Catalinimonas alkaloidigena: one gene and its partner. The protein of the gene in region 1 interacts with the protein of each later gene in a pairwise test. Links are inferred from orthologs where the notes say so. Each region holds a gene or a part of one and is shown on either strand. Other genes may lie near its edges.

The links. Proteins that work in one complex are often made in the same cells at the same time.
Region 2: the proteins of ligA (region 1) and leuS interact in binary tests that used the Escherichia coli proteins (3 or more experiments, as listed by UniProt). The link is inferred for Catalinimonas alkaloidigena from one-to-one orthologs.

What each region holds. Positions count from the first base shown.
Region 1 is NZ_JAQFIL010000001.1:5,758,284-5,766,853, reverse strand. Bases 2,920-5,912 are described here. They hold ligA (NAD-dependent DNA ligase LigA), read right to left. Parts: upstream 5,431-5,912; coding sequence 3,409-5,430; downstream 2,920-3,408. Other genes in these bases: OKW21_RS23415 (potassium channel family protein), read right to left, coding at 5,726-5,912; OKW21_RS23425 (DUF6913 domain-containing protein), read right to left, coding at 2,920-3,402. Also shown: accC (acetyl-CoA carboxylase biotin carboxylase subunit), read right to left, coding at 1-1,023; OKW21_RS23435 (aminotransferase class I/II-fold pyridoxal phosphate-dependent enzyme), read left to right, coding at 1,199-2,446; OKW21_RS23430 (histone H1), read left to right, coding at 2,539-2,715; more of OKW21_RS23425, read right to left, coding at 2,869-2,919; more of OKW21_RS23415, read right to left, coding at 5,913-6,766; OKW21_RS23410 (DUF4783 domain-containing protein), read left to right, coding at 7,168-7,575; alaS (alanine--tRNA ligase), read right to left, coding at 7,688-8,570. UniProt on the Escherichia coli protein: DNA ligase that catalyzes the formation of phosphodiester linkages between 5'-phosphoryl and 3'-hydroxyl groups in double-stranded DNA using NAD as a coenzyme and as the energy source for the reaction.
Region 2 is NZ_JAQFIL010000001.1:2,706,486-2,712,590, forward strand. The notes cover bases 2,789-6,105. They hold leuS (leucine--tRNA ligase), read right to left. Parts: upstream 5,758-6,105; coding sequence 2,989-5,757; downstream 2,789-2,988. Other genes in these bases: OKW21_RS11085 (hypothetical protein), read left to right, coding at 2,789-2,941; OKW21_RS11095 (CHAD domain-containing protein), read right to left, coding at 5,867-6,105. In the rest of the region: OKW21_RS11075 (ISAs1 family transposase), read right to left, coding at 1-342; OKW21_RS11080 (ATP-dependent DNA ligase), read right to left, coding at 381-2,003; more of OKW21_RS11085, read left to right, coding at 2,576-2,788.

The DNA.
Region 1 (8,570 bases):
CACTCTTATTTCAATGGCATGGCCATTGATGGATAAATCTTCCTGCCGGTAAGAGATAGCCTTTCCCTGGGCAATCAGTAACTGTTGTTTGACCAGGTCAATCCCACTGATCATTTCGGTAACCGGATGTTCCACCTGAAGGCGGGTGTTCATCTCCAGAAAATAGAACTGCATGTCTTGTCCCATGACAAACTCGACAGTACCGGCACCCACATAATCACAGGCTTTGGCTACGCCAATCGCGGCTTTACCCATAGCTTGGCGTACACTTTCTGTCATGATAGGAGAGGGTGCTTCTTCTATTACTTTTTGGTAACGTCTTTGGATAGAGCACTCTCTTTCAAAAAGGTGAAGAATGTTTCCATGCTGGTCACCAAGTATCTGGATTTCAATATGTTTTGGGCCTACAATAAACTTCTCAATAAACACAGAGCCATCTCCAAAAGCGGAAGTAGCTTCACTGACAGCCCTTTCCATTTGCTCTTCAAAATCCTTTTCTTTTTCAACGATGCGCATCCCTTTTCCACCACCGCCCGCACTGGCTTTGATCAAAATAGGGTAGCCTATTTCTTTAGCGGCAGCTTTAGCTTCATCGATATCAGTAACGGGTTGGTCAGTACCCGGAACAAGGGGAACGCCATACTTTTTTACTGCTGCTTTGGCAGCGAGTTTGCTGCCCATCGTCTCAATAGCATAGGGTGTAGGGCCTACAAAGATAAGATCTTCATCCGCGACACGCTGGGCAAAAGCAGCATTCTCTGAGAGAAAACCATAGCCAGGATGAATAGCATTGGCACCAGTCTGCTTACAGGCATCAATGATGTTGTCTATTTTCAGATAAGATTGAGAAGACTGTGGAGGACCTACACAGACGGCTTCATCAGCATAGAGAACGTGAGGAGAGTGCTGGTCAGCTTCGCTAAAAATAGCTACCGTAGGAATCCCTTCTTCCCGTGCAGTACGCATAATTCTTAAAGCAATCTCGCCCCGATTGGCTACAAGTAGTTTTTTAATTTCAGGCATAAAAAAGGAGTATTCTAATAATTTATTGATTTATTATTAACAAATGATGCGTTTCGTTTAAAATCAGCTAAGCGTACGCTCAAAATTAATGATATGATTCATTGTGGAGGAATTTTATAATGTTAACTTTGCCCGATAATCTAGTAAAATTTTGTTTACACATAACTGAGCAAACGTGGATTTATTCAAGAAATTTACGGTTGACATGGGGCCTTTGGGCAGACATGCAGGAGTAGAAGAGGGCTATTTTATGTTCCCCAAATTAGAGGGGGATATTGCGCCCCACATGAAGTTCAGAGGTCGCGAAGTCTTGACCTGGAGTCTTAACAGTTACCTAGGACTAGCCAACCACCCCGAAGTTAGAAAAGTCGACAGAGAAGCCGCTGAAAAGTGGGGAATGGCCTACCCGATGGGAGCCAGAATCATGTCGGGAAACACAGAAAAACATGATGAGTTAGAGAGGAATCTGGCCACTTTTGTGAAGAAAGAAAGTGCTATGTTGCTCAATTATGGATATCAGGGTATTTTATCTATTATAGATGCTTTGGTAGACCGTAAAGACATTATTGTGTATGATGCGGAATCTCATGCCTGTATTATTGATGGAGTGAGGTTACACATGGGTAAACGCTTTGTATACCCTAACAACGATATCAAAAACCTTGAAAAGCAACTAGCGCGTGCTACTAAGCTTGCCAAGGAAACCGGTGGGGGTATTCTCGTGATTACCGAAGGTGTATTCGGTATGTCGGGAAATATGGGAGCCCTGAAAGAAATTGTAGACCTGAAAGAAAAATATGAGTTCCGCCTTTTGGTAGATGATGCTCATGGGTTCGGCACGATGGGCCCCAACGGCTCAGGAGCTGGAGAAGAGCAAGGTGTACAGGAGGGTATAGACTTATACTTCTCTACCTTCGCAAAAGCTATGGCTAGCATTGGTGCTTTTGTAGCTGGCGACGAGCAGGTAATTCGTTATTTGCGCTATAATACACGTTCGCAGATATTTGCTAAGTCATTGCCTATGGTACTGGTAGAAGGTGGCCTCAAGCGTCTTGAAATGCTTAAGACTATGCCGGAATTGCGTGAAAACCTTTGGACAGTCGTCAATGCATTACAAAATGGCCTAAAAGAACGTGGTTTTAATATTGGAACTACGCAGACTCCTGTTACCCCGGTAATTCTGAGTGGTGGAGTAGGAGAGGCTGCCGCATTGGCATATGACCTAAGAGAAAATTTCGCTATTTTCTGCTCCGTGGTGATTTACCCGGTAGTACCTAAAGATGTGATAATGTTGCGCTTGATTCCTACCTCCGCACATACAGTAGAAGATGTGGAAGTAACCATAAAAGCATTTGAAGCAGTAAAACATAAATTGGAATCCGGCGTTTACAAAAAAGGTGAGCTGGCGGCAGCTTTCCAATAAATCTTAATTATTGGTAGATTTTTTTGCTCATTGTATAGCATATTAGCTATATTGCCGCCTAAACAACATTTTTCATACAACCAGACTTAACTATGAAAAGATTTGATCAACTTAGAGATTTAGTAATGTCCCTAGAAGGAGACTTCGAGAAGTTTTACGACAAAGAAAATCAGGCCGCAGGTACCCGCGTAAGAAAGGGGATGCAGGAACTGAAAAATTTGGCGCAAGAAATTAGAATCGAGGTACAGGATATTAAAAACAAAGCTTAGAATCACTTACACTGATTTTAAAGACATAAGGCAGTTCAGTTTTGAGCTGCCTTTTTTATTTTGTGGGGCGGACCAGGCATTAGAAAAAATATAAAATAGTTAGTAGTACTGGCTTTTCTTCTGCTAGCTTCAGGAAAAACGGCTATCGATTTTTCAGACCTGCTCTTCCTTTACATTTACAATCTTAACGTAGTACTGCATAAGATTGCATAGCTGGGTTAAAGTATCAGACTTGATCATCAGTTCATAAAAGGCCCGATGTTCTTCCATATCATTTCCAATCCGACATTTAGCATGGCTTAAAGCTAAAATTTTATCTAATACTTCGTTAGATTCCAGGTCAAGGTGAAATAGATAGTCGAAATCATTATTGATAAAGTCTATTACATGCTCATCTTTAAATTTACCCATCAAAGTTATGTTCTTATCGGTAAATTGCAGATAACCAAAAATCTTATTTCGGGCACGACGCTTATCATAACAAAGTACCTGTACTTCCTTTTTATCAGCTACCAGATGGTCTATAAACTCATCTATTGCGTGTTGCTTTTCATGATCATGAAACGTAACCAGTATGCCCACTTTCTGAGCTTTGTCGTAGTTAACGGTTTTGTGCTTAGCCTGAGCCTTTTTCAAGAGTCCGGGAAGCTGAAATTTGATGATTTTTCTGGTGATGAACATGAACATAGCACACTACAATTTTTGGGTGTTAAGCATATTTAAGAAATCTTGTTCAGAAATAATTGAAATGTTCAAATTTTCTGCCTTTTTACGCTTGGCAGGCCCCATATTCTCTCCTGCCAATAAATAATCCACTTTTCCCGAAACTGCCGATACGATTTGTCCTCCATTAATCCGTACTTTCTCTTTGATCTCTTCTCTGCTAAAAGATTGAAATACACCGGATACTACAAAAGATTTTCCCGCTAATGTATTACTTTCCCTCTGCTCCTCTTCTTCTAAGATCTCAAATTGTAAGCCTGTCTCTTTTAACTCATCTACAATATCACGATTATCCTGATCTTTAAAAAAGTCGATGATGCTCTGTGCAATTCTTTCGCCTATTTCAGGGACGTTCACCAGTTCATCAAAACTGGCGTTTTCCAGTTTGGTAATATTGCCAAAGTGGCGAGCAAGTTTTTCGGCTACCGTCTTACCTACATAACGGATACCTAAAGCAAAAAGAACATTTTCAAAGGGCACTTTTTTGGAATCTTCTATACCTTTCAGCAAATTTTGGGTAGAGAGATCTTTGAAGCCCTCCAGCTCAAATACATCATCATAGCTTAGACTATACAAGTCAGCGGGTGTAAGCACGAGGCCTTTCTCATAAAGCAAGGCTACCGTCTCTTTACCCATACTATCAATGTCCATGGCCTTCCGCTGGATGAAATGTTCAAGTCTGCCTTTAATCTGTGGAGGGCATCCCTTGATATTGGGACAAAAGTGCTGCGCTTCTCCTTCTTTGCGTATAAGAAGGGTATCACAGGCAGGGCAATTTTCTACATATTGTACAGCCTGACTGTTGCGTGGCCGTTTGCTCACATCTACACCCGTTACTTTAGGAATAATCTCACCCCCTTTCTCTACGAATACTGTGTCACCAACCCTTAGGTCCAGACGCGCAATCTCGTTAGCATTGTGGAGAGAAGCTCTTTTTACGGTAGTGCCAGCCAATTTGACAGGAGCAAGGTGAGCAACAGGTGTAATGGCCCCGGTACGACCTACCTGGTAATCAATGTCCAATAATACGGTGGATGCGCTCTGTGCTTTGTACTTGTAAGCAATGGCCCAACGAGGACTTTTGGCAGTACTGCCTAGTACTCTTTGTTGATCATGATTGTTTACCTTAACTACAATTCCGTCAGTATCTACGGGAAGTTCCAGGCGTTTCTTTTCCCATTCATTAATGTATTTGAAGACCTCGTCAATATTTTCGCAACGTCGGTAAGTATCAGAAATGTGGAAGTTCCAGCTTTCTAACTTCTGAATCGCCTCAGCATGGGTAGCAACCGGTAAGTCATCGCCTACCAGTGTGTAGAGATAACAATCCAACTGGCGTTGCGCCACCAGGGCAGAGTCCTGCATTTTGAGGCTACCGGAAGCTGCATTTCTGGGGTTAGCCATGAGGGCGTCTCCTTCCTCTTCCCTAAGCCTGTTCAGCTTGTTAAATATAGTACGAGGCATAAAAGCTTCTCCTCTTACTTCAAAGCGAGAGGGTAAGTCATCAGATTTAATGCTGAGAGGAATAGTGCGGATAGTTCTGGCATTATAAGTAATATCATCTCCACGGATACCATCACCACGAGTAGCGGCACGTACCAGATAGCCATTTTCATAGAGCAGACTAATGGCTACGCCATCAAATTTAAGTTCGCAAAAGTACTCGTAAGGCTGGTTATTTAAGCCCTTAGCCACTCTTTTGTCAAATTCAACGAGTTCTTCACGGCTATAGGTATTGCCCAGGGAGAGCATGGGGTAGTCATGAACGACGGTCTCAAAATCTTTAGTGATGGTACCTCCCACTCGCTGGGAGGGCGAGTCTGGGTAGCGATACTGAGGAAATTCATTTTCCAGTGTAATCAATTCCTCCAGTAGTTGATCAAACTCATAATCAGAGATTTCAGAAGCGCTTTCCTGATAATACTGATGATTATAATAATTAACTTTTTTAGTTAGCTCTTCTATCTTTATTTTGGCTTCCTCGGCAGTCATAAGGGCATTTTTGAAGTATTACAAATCTACTTGATTTACCTACAATTCAAAAGCTCAGTATTCACCGCTATGTACAGAATAACAAGTACGGACAAGCTTTTATAAGCTATTGTCAGTCTGAAAAAAGCAGGTCATGTAGTTTAGACCTAAACCCTACTTTTTTAGCGTTTTGTCAATGTAGAAATCAAAGCGTGCTGTAAAAATTGAAGTCATGGACGGGCAAAACCAGCTTAAGAAAAAAAGCAAAACAGCAGCTGACTGCTGCCATTAGCTTTTTGGTATCATTGTTCAAAAATCAGCCATAAGTTTTCTTGAAGGCAGAAATGTTTTGTGCGTTGCCAATGATGATCATCGTATCACCTTCGGTGATTTTCAAATCTCCGGGAGGGGTAATGGTGAAGCCATGGCGTTGGCTTTTGAAACCAATAACCGTTGCGCCAGTCCTTCTACGGATATCAAGGTCCATGATGGTTTTGTCTTTAAATTCGTCTTTGAGTTCATTGTAAGAAAAATCCTCTAGCTTCAAATGCTCACTACTTACTCCGGTGAGCAGGTTCAGGAATTCTATTACTTCAGGTTTGGTAATGAGCTGTGCCATGTGTATACCTCCTATAGCGTCCGGCATCACCACCTGGTTAGCACCAGCCCGGTACAGTTTTTTAGAAGCTCTTTCTTCGGTGGCCCTAGAAATGATCTTTACTTTGGGGTTAAGTTCACGGGCTGTTAATGTGATGAATACATTGTCGGCATCGCGGGGTAGCGTGGTAATGATTGCCCCTGCCCGCTCTATACCGGCAGTGAGCAGTATTTCGTCACTGGTAGCATCACCGATGATATATTCAAAATTATTATTGGAAGGAAAGCTGTCTACCAGATCCACATCTTTTTCAATGAGAATAAATGAGCGCTGACTTTTCAATAGCTCAGCACAGGTTTTGGTACCATTTCGGCCAAATCCACAAACGATGATATGATTCTGCATACGTTGAACCCGTTTACTAATCATGTATTGATGAAAAATGTCTTTGAATTCACCTTCTACAATATAGGTAGTGATAATACTAATGGCATAAGCAAATATTCCCAGGTTAAATATGATATAAAAGCTGGTAAACAGACGCCCATTGTCTGAGAGGGTCTGGACTTCTGTAAAACCTACTGTAGATAAAGTGATAATGGCCATATAGAAGGCTTCCAGCATTGAATATCCTTCAAGCGTGATGAAGCCTACCATGCCTATGAGTACACTAAATAAAAGTAATGATAAACCAAGAGTGATACGGCCTAACTTTATTTTTTTTAGCCCAATTTTTCGGATCATATTACCGGCACTCATGTTTTAAGTAAACGAATCAGCTTTAAATAGGAAATACTATAAATCCAAAGATACAGTTTGAAAGAAAACTACCAATATTATGGTATGAGTAGGTGTTAAGGAAATTTAAGTAAGGAAAGCTGTAATTTGACGAATTATGAAAAATAAGTGAGTGTTTTTTTTCTATATTGCTAAATTACCAGACAAGAGTAACTTGTCTTTACTGATTTTACAGTATGTTTAAATTTGTGGATATCTTTAACATGATGCAGTTCGCATAGGCTGTCCATAGCTAACAGGGGGATCCTGTTGAGCTATAGAGCGGTAAAGTAAGTTTTATAGATGATAGATTTGAATCTTTCCAATAGTCCGGTCGTTGGCACAGTTTTGGTAACCAAAACTGTAAATTTTGCAGTAAGTTTATGAATGTAAAGATCATTAGGACGTTTGCGATTACTTTAGTATGCTGGCTGATGTTAGGAAGCGTACTTTCTAATGCCCAGAACGAAGTGATCAATAACGTAAGGGATGCTTTAAAAACAGGGAGCTCAAGAGAACTGAGCAAATACCTCAATAATACTGTAGAGATCAGTGTAAATGGAGAGAAGGCAAGTTATAGTCGTAACCAGGCAGAGTTTGTTCTCAAAGATTTTTTCAATAAATACCCCCCTCAAGGCTTTCGTTATGTGCATCAGGGTTCTTCAAAAGAAGGTTTGAAATATACAGTAGGCACCTACACTTACGACCGGGGTGAGTTTAGAGTTTTTATGTTGATCAAGCAGATAGGAGGAGCCTACCTGGTAGATAAGATTGATTTCAACGAAGAATAAAATGAAAAGCAGCAAAGTCTGCTCAAAGCACTACATCTCGTATACCGTAAAAGGACTAATAAGCCAGCATACCCGTAAATTCCTCTGCTGGCTCACCAATCAAATTGTTTACTTAAAGTTTATTTATTTTTTCCTCAATCATTTTTTTAGCTTCCGTCAGTACATTATCTAATCCACTGACATCTTTTCCCCCGGCTGTTGCGAAGAAAGGTTGACCACCGCCGCCCCCTTTGATATTCTTAGCTAGCTCCCGCACCATATTTCCTGCATGTAAATTGTGCGCTTTAATAAGCGATTCATCAATAGACATAGCGATCTGAGGCTTGCCATCAACATCAGCAGCCAATACGAGGATTAGATTACTCAGTTGATTCTTAATATCAAAGCTTAGCTTTTTGAGCATATCCGCATTAGGTAAAGATACTTTATCCACAATCACTTTTATCTCGCCAAGCTGGTAAGCCTTATTGATAATGCTGTCCTTAGCGTTTAATGCTTCTTTTTGCTGTAAGCTTTCTATCTCTTTCTGTAACTGGTTGCGTTCATTTACCAGCGTTTCAACCGCCTTTTTAAGATTAGCAGGGTTTTTCAGGGTTTCTTTGATTTCTTTCATCAAATCTTCCTGCTCATATACATAAGCCTCAGCGGCATCAGCGGATATTGCTTCAAGCCTCCTTACACCGGCTGATATAGAGCTTTCTGATACAATCTTAAACAAGCCTATATTTCCAGTAGAGGGCACATGTGTACCTCCGCAGAGCTCAAGGGAATAGTTTCTGTCAAAAGCAATCACACGTACAAAATCACCGTATTTCTCACCAAATAATGCTGTCGCTCCCATCTCTTTGGCTTCGGCCATAGGGACATTACGCATTTCTTCCAAAGCAATGTTAGCGCGTATCTTTTGATTCACAATATGTTCTACCCTTCTGATTTCCTCCTCACTCATCCTGGCAAAGTGAGAAAAATCAAATCTCAGCAGGTGGTCGTTAACC
Region 2 (6,105 bases), 3.1 Mb from region 1 along the record:
ACCGCAAAGCACCTTACCATCCACGTTGATTTGGACAATACTACTTTTGATAAACCCTAATAACTCCTTAGACCAACGATACAGGCAACCTCCAAAAGCTGATTTGTCCATATATTTGAACACGCGATTAAAAGTGTCATGAGAGGGAATACCATTCGGTAGCTCTAAAAATCCTCTCAAGAATACCTCCTTTCGTTTACCATAGGCTTCTATCTCTTCAAAATCATCTGCTCCACTTACTATCGCACATAAGGCTATGACTAAAATATCTACCAGATTATGCTTCTTGCGCCGATTTATCCTAAAATCAGGAACGCTTCCAAAAACCTTTTGCCAATTCATCTGGCAAAGTTAGCTCTCTCCTCTTTTTTTACATACGTTTAAATGCGTTTAACCTGATAAACATTTAATAATGCGTTTAACTCTTCCAAAGAATTTGCGTCTTCTGCTTTTTTATCATGTCTCCATCGCAACATTCTGGGGAACCTTAAGGCTACACCTGATTTATGTCTGTTAGACTGTTGAATGCCTTCAAATGCGATTTCAAATACCAGTTCCGGTTTTACTGAACGTACGGGCCCAAACCGCTCTTTCGTATTTTTTTTAATAAAATTATCCACTTGCCGAAATTCAGCATCCGTAAGGCCGGAATAAGCTTTAGTAAATGGAACTAAGGTGGCTTCATCTTGTGAAAAGTCCCATACTGCAAAAGTATAATCAGTGTACAAACCCGCCCTGCGTCCTGAGCCCCGCTGCGCGTTTATCAGTACGCCATCAATGGTAAGAGGGTCAACTTTCCACTTCCACCAATCTCCTTTTTTGCGCCCCACCTGATATTCGGATTGTTTACGTTTGAGCATAAAGCCTTCGGCAAAGTATTCCCTGGATTGTTCTCTGAGAGATATCAGCTGAGCTTTGCTGGTGGTTTCTACTATGGTAGAGAGTTGAAACACATTTAGCGTATTACTGATATTGGCATGAAGGCTTTCTAAAATATTACGTCTTTCTGATAAGGGAACATTACGTATATCCTGACCTTCCCACTCCAAAACATCATAGGCTCTGATGACGACAGGAGCGTTTTTGAGTATAGATTTGCTTATGTTTTTTCTGCTAATGCGTGTCTGTAATGCAGCAAAATTTAAAAGTTCTCCGTTTTTATAAGGTAGTATTTCTCCATCAATGACAGTGCCGTCGGGCAGAAATTCTTGCAAGGGATGCAGTTCAGGAAATTTTTCGGTCAGTAATTCCTCACCTCTTGACCAGATAAATAATTTTCCGTTTCTCACTATACATTGCGCTCGTATGCCATCCCATTTCCATTCTATTTGCCAGTCGTCAATACTTTCCAGTTCTTCAAAATCTTTTGTATCCAGGGCATGTGCTAAAAAGAATGGATAAGGTCGGGAAAGTAAATCCTCTTTATTTTCTTCAACTATTAACTTTTGATAGCTCGTAGTATTAGGATTCCAATTACCCATCAAACGATGCGCTACTATGGTTTTATCAATGTTTTCTACTTCAGCAATAGCTCGGATCACATTATTTTGTGAAACGCCTATTCGAAATCCGCTGGTCATAAGTTTGTTAAAAACAAATTTTTCAGCGCTGGTCATTTTTTTCCAGGCAGTGGTGATCTGTTCTTTTTTTTCTTGGTCACTTAGGTCTTCCAAATTCTGCAAAAATGCAATCCAGTAAGACAGACCTTCATCTTGCTGCTCCTGGGCTTCAGGTAATAACAATGCCATAGTCTCCGCAAGGTCACCTACATTAGCATATGATTCTTCAAATAACCAATAGGGTATTTCCGCAAACTCAGTAGTCCATTCCTTTAACAGTGAAGTTCTTACCTGTTTTTTGGGTCGTTTATGCGTAAAAAGTGCTATGGTCCAAAGTTTATCTTTGTCAGATGCTTCCTGGAAGTACTGTTTAAGGAGGGCTATTTTATTATTTGTCTTATTTGTCTGATCTAATGCAGTGAAAAGTGCAGCAAACTCTTTCAAGGCTATTTGTTTTTGTTATTTGTACCACAACTCTGAAAACCTGATAAGGTTATGCATCAATGTTTACATCAGGCTTCTTATCTCACGCCTACCGCATAAGATAAGCACCTTTTTACTGATTCACTTTTTTGTGAAAAATCAACCTAATTCAGTGAGCAGGGACTAGAAATAAATATAAATTGTTATGGATTAATTAATATTTATTAGTAATCGCTCAAAAGATGACTTGATGTCTGTATTCCAAAATTTGATAAATAGTGATATTTAAAAAATATAGAAAAACATTATATCACGAAATAAATAAGCAAGTACAAAGTTCTGGAAACGAATTGATTATGTTCATTTTCTTAGTTTAAAACTTTAAGCATATCCTGGATACAAAAAAGGTGATATCTTAGAATACTTATAAATTTGATAGAAATAATAACTTATCGTTTTGTAACTAAATCAACTGTGTGTAATAAAATTCATAAATAAAAAAGGTAATGTACAATGTATTTGCTGAATATTTGTGCTGTATTCAAGGTATACAAATATTGCCAGTAAGGCCCAGGTACCTTTTAATATTGCTGATGAAAATATTCGGCTCAACCATAAAGTACATTATCATCATTAGTTTGATTTCATCTGCTTGTAATCGCGGAATGATATGTCCTGCTTTTCAGAGTAGTTTCATACTTAATGATAGTATTCGTGACATCACCTTTTCAGTATTAGGCACTGATTCTCTTCCCAGGGAGTACGTGACTGCAAAAAATCGTTTTGGAATAATGGAAGATGTCTCTTATCGTCAAAAGAAAGGTGAACTGAAGACCATTGAGATGATAACCATTTATGATCCCATGTTTCCCCCTGACAGTGTATTGACTGTACCTCAATATGAGGAAGATTCCCTAAAATTAGCTGATCCACAATTAAGCAGTGCGGTAAGCAAATAAAAAAAGCGCTCATAGAAAAGCGCTTTGTTATGGTAGGAATATTGCCTTTATACTACAATATTGACTATTTTCTTCGGCACTATAATTACCCTTTTAGGGGCCTTTCCCTGGGTCCACTTTTGAATCTGCTCTGCAGCAAGCACCTCTTTCTCAATATCTTCTTTAGGCATGTCAAGTGCAAATTTCATCTTGGCACGTACTTTTCCATTCACTGATATAGGATACTCATGAGATGCTTCAATAAGGTACTTTTCTTCAAACTGAGGGAAGCTTTCATGGGTTACACTATGTTCATTGCCCAAACTACGCCACAGCTCCTCAGCAATGTGGGGAGCAAATGGAGAAATAATGAGAACCAGCTTATCCAACACTTCTCTTTTATAACACTTAAGGCTACTTAGCTCATTGACACAGATCATAAAGCTACTTACTGAGGTGTTGAATGAAAGGGTTTCTATATCATCCTGCACTTTTTTTATCGTCTTGTGAAGTATCTTCAGTTCAGCTTCAGTAGCTTTTTCATCTTTGACCAGTAAATTATTGGCATCATCATAGAACAGACGCCAGAGTTTGCGAAGAAATTTAAATACGCCGTCTATTCCATTGGTATTCCAGGGTTTGGATTGCTCCAAAGGTCCCAGGAACATTTCGTACATTCTCAAAGTATCTGCTCCATACTGCTCAATGACATCATCAGGATTAACGACATTGAACTTGGATTTTGACATCTTTTCAACCTCACTACCGCACACATATGCTCCATCTTCAAGAATAAACTCAGCATTCTGTGCATCAGGACGCCACTTTTTAAAGGCCTCAATATCTAGTTTGCCGTCATATACAATGTTGACATCAACATATATGGCTGAGGTGTTATAGTCTTTTCTCAGATTGTAAGAAACGTATTTATTTTCACCGCTAAGTCTATAAACAAAATTGGATACTCCCTGAATCATGCCCTGATTTACCAGCTTTTTATAGGGCTCATCCACAGTTACATAGCCTCTGTCATAAAGAAATTTTGTCCAGAAGCGAGAATAAAGCAGGTGGCCGGTAGCGTGTTCTGTACCCCCTATATACAAATCCACATTTTCCCAGTAACTCTGCTTGGTCTTGCTTACGATTTCCTCTTTGTTATGCGGATCCATATAGCGGAAATGGTACCAACTGGAACCGGCCCAGCCCGGCATAGTTGTAAGCTCATATTCATATTGACCATCATATTTCCAGTCTGCTGCTCTTCCCAGAGGTGGTTCTCCGGTAGGGGTAGGCTTGTATTCATCTACTGAAGGAAGGGTTAAAGGAAGCTCATCACTACTCAAAGGGTGGGGGACACCATTATTAAAATACATAGGCACCGGTTCACCCCAATAGCGCTGACGACTGAAAACCGCATCGCGCATCCGGTAGTTAACCTTAGGTTTACCGACTCCCGACTTTTCAGCCTTCTCATTCACCGCTTTGATTGCTTCCGTAGATTCCATACCATTTAAAAAGCCTGAATTGATCATTTTTCCATGCTTCTTTTCGGTTGGATCTTCCATATCCTCTGTGCCTTCAATCACCGGAATGATGGGAAGGTCAAAATGCTTGGCAAAACGAAAATCACGATCATCAGAAGAGGGTACTGCCATGACAACCCCAGTGCCGTAACCGGCTAGTACGTAATCTGCAACCCAAAGCTGTATTTCTTCTCCATTGATAGGATTGATGACATAACTGCCGGTGAATACTCCTGAAACGGTTTTGACATCTGCCATACGATCTCTTTCAGATCTGTTTTTGGCGATTTCTACATAAGCTTCTACTTCAGCTTTGTGTTCTTTGGTAGTCAGTTGTTCAATTAACTCATGTTCTGGGGCAAGGGTAACATAGGTCACGCCATAAATAGTGTCAGAGCGTGTTGTGAAAGCGGTAAGGACGATATCACTATCTTTTACTTTAAAGTCCAGTTCACACCCAAAAGATTTCCCTATCCAGTTACGCTGCATTTCTTTGAGTGAGTCTGACCACTGTATAGTCTCCAGTCCAGCTAATAAGCGATCCGCATAAGCGGTGATGCGCATCATCCACTGACGCATCTTACGTCGCTCAACAGGATACCCCCCACGTTCTGAAAATCCGTCTTTTACCTCATCATTAGCCAATACAGTACCCAGTTCAGGACACCAGTTTACCACAGTGTCTGACACATAAGTGAGGCGGTAGTTCAGTAAAATTAATTGCTGTTTCTGCTCATCCATCTGCTGCCATTCCTCAGCATTAAAAGTAGGAGTATCTTCATCACAAGCCGCGCTTACGTTTTGGTTACCTTCTTTCTCAAATCTGCTAAGGAGTTCTTCAATAGGTTCTGCCCTGTCTGTTTCCTGATTGTACCAGCTGTGAAAAAGCTGAAGAAAAATCCACTGCGTCCACTTATAGTATGCCGGATCACAGGTTTGCACTTCTTTATCCCAGTCAAAAGAAAAGCCTATATTATCAAGCTGCTCTTTATAGCGTTTGATATTGTTTTCTGTAGTAATAGCAGGATGCTGACCGGTCTGTATGGCATATTGCTCAGCAGGAAGTCCAAAAGCATCAAAGCCCATCGGGTGAAGTACATTGTAGCCTTTCAGGCGCTTATAGCGAGATACTATATCAGAAGCAATATAGCCTAGAGGATGACCAACATGTAAACCTGCTCCAGAAGGGTAGGGGAACATATCCAGCACATAATATTTAGGCTTGCTGGTATCTACATTAACTTTGTAAATCTCTTTTTCTTTCCAGTATTTCTGCCACTTTTTTTCAATCTCACGAAAATCGTATTCAGCCATTACTACGGTTATTTACTTTATATGATAAGTCCGACAAAATTAGAATAATTCGCTAAGAATGTGCACCCGCATTCAAAAAAACAATCAATTTACACGATTAAACATCTTGTCAGTCAATTGTAATTTCTTTGTGTTTTTGTTTCCAGTAATCAGAAAGACGTGCTACAAATTGTTCGGGTGATTCAGAGAGAATTTTCTTACCCAGTGGTTTGGCTAATGATTGGAGTTTTTTTCGTTTTTCGCTCATGATAGAAAAAAGTGCCGCTTCTTCGTCTTTGTTTTCTAAGTTCATACTTTCCGCATAAGTTCGCAAAACTGCTAAATCGTGATCTTCGCCCAGGTAATCTG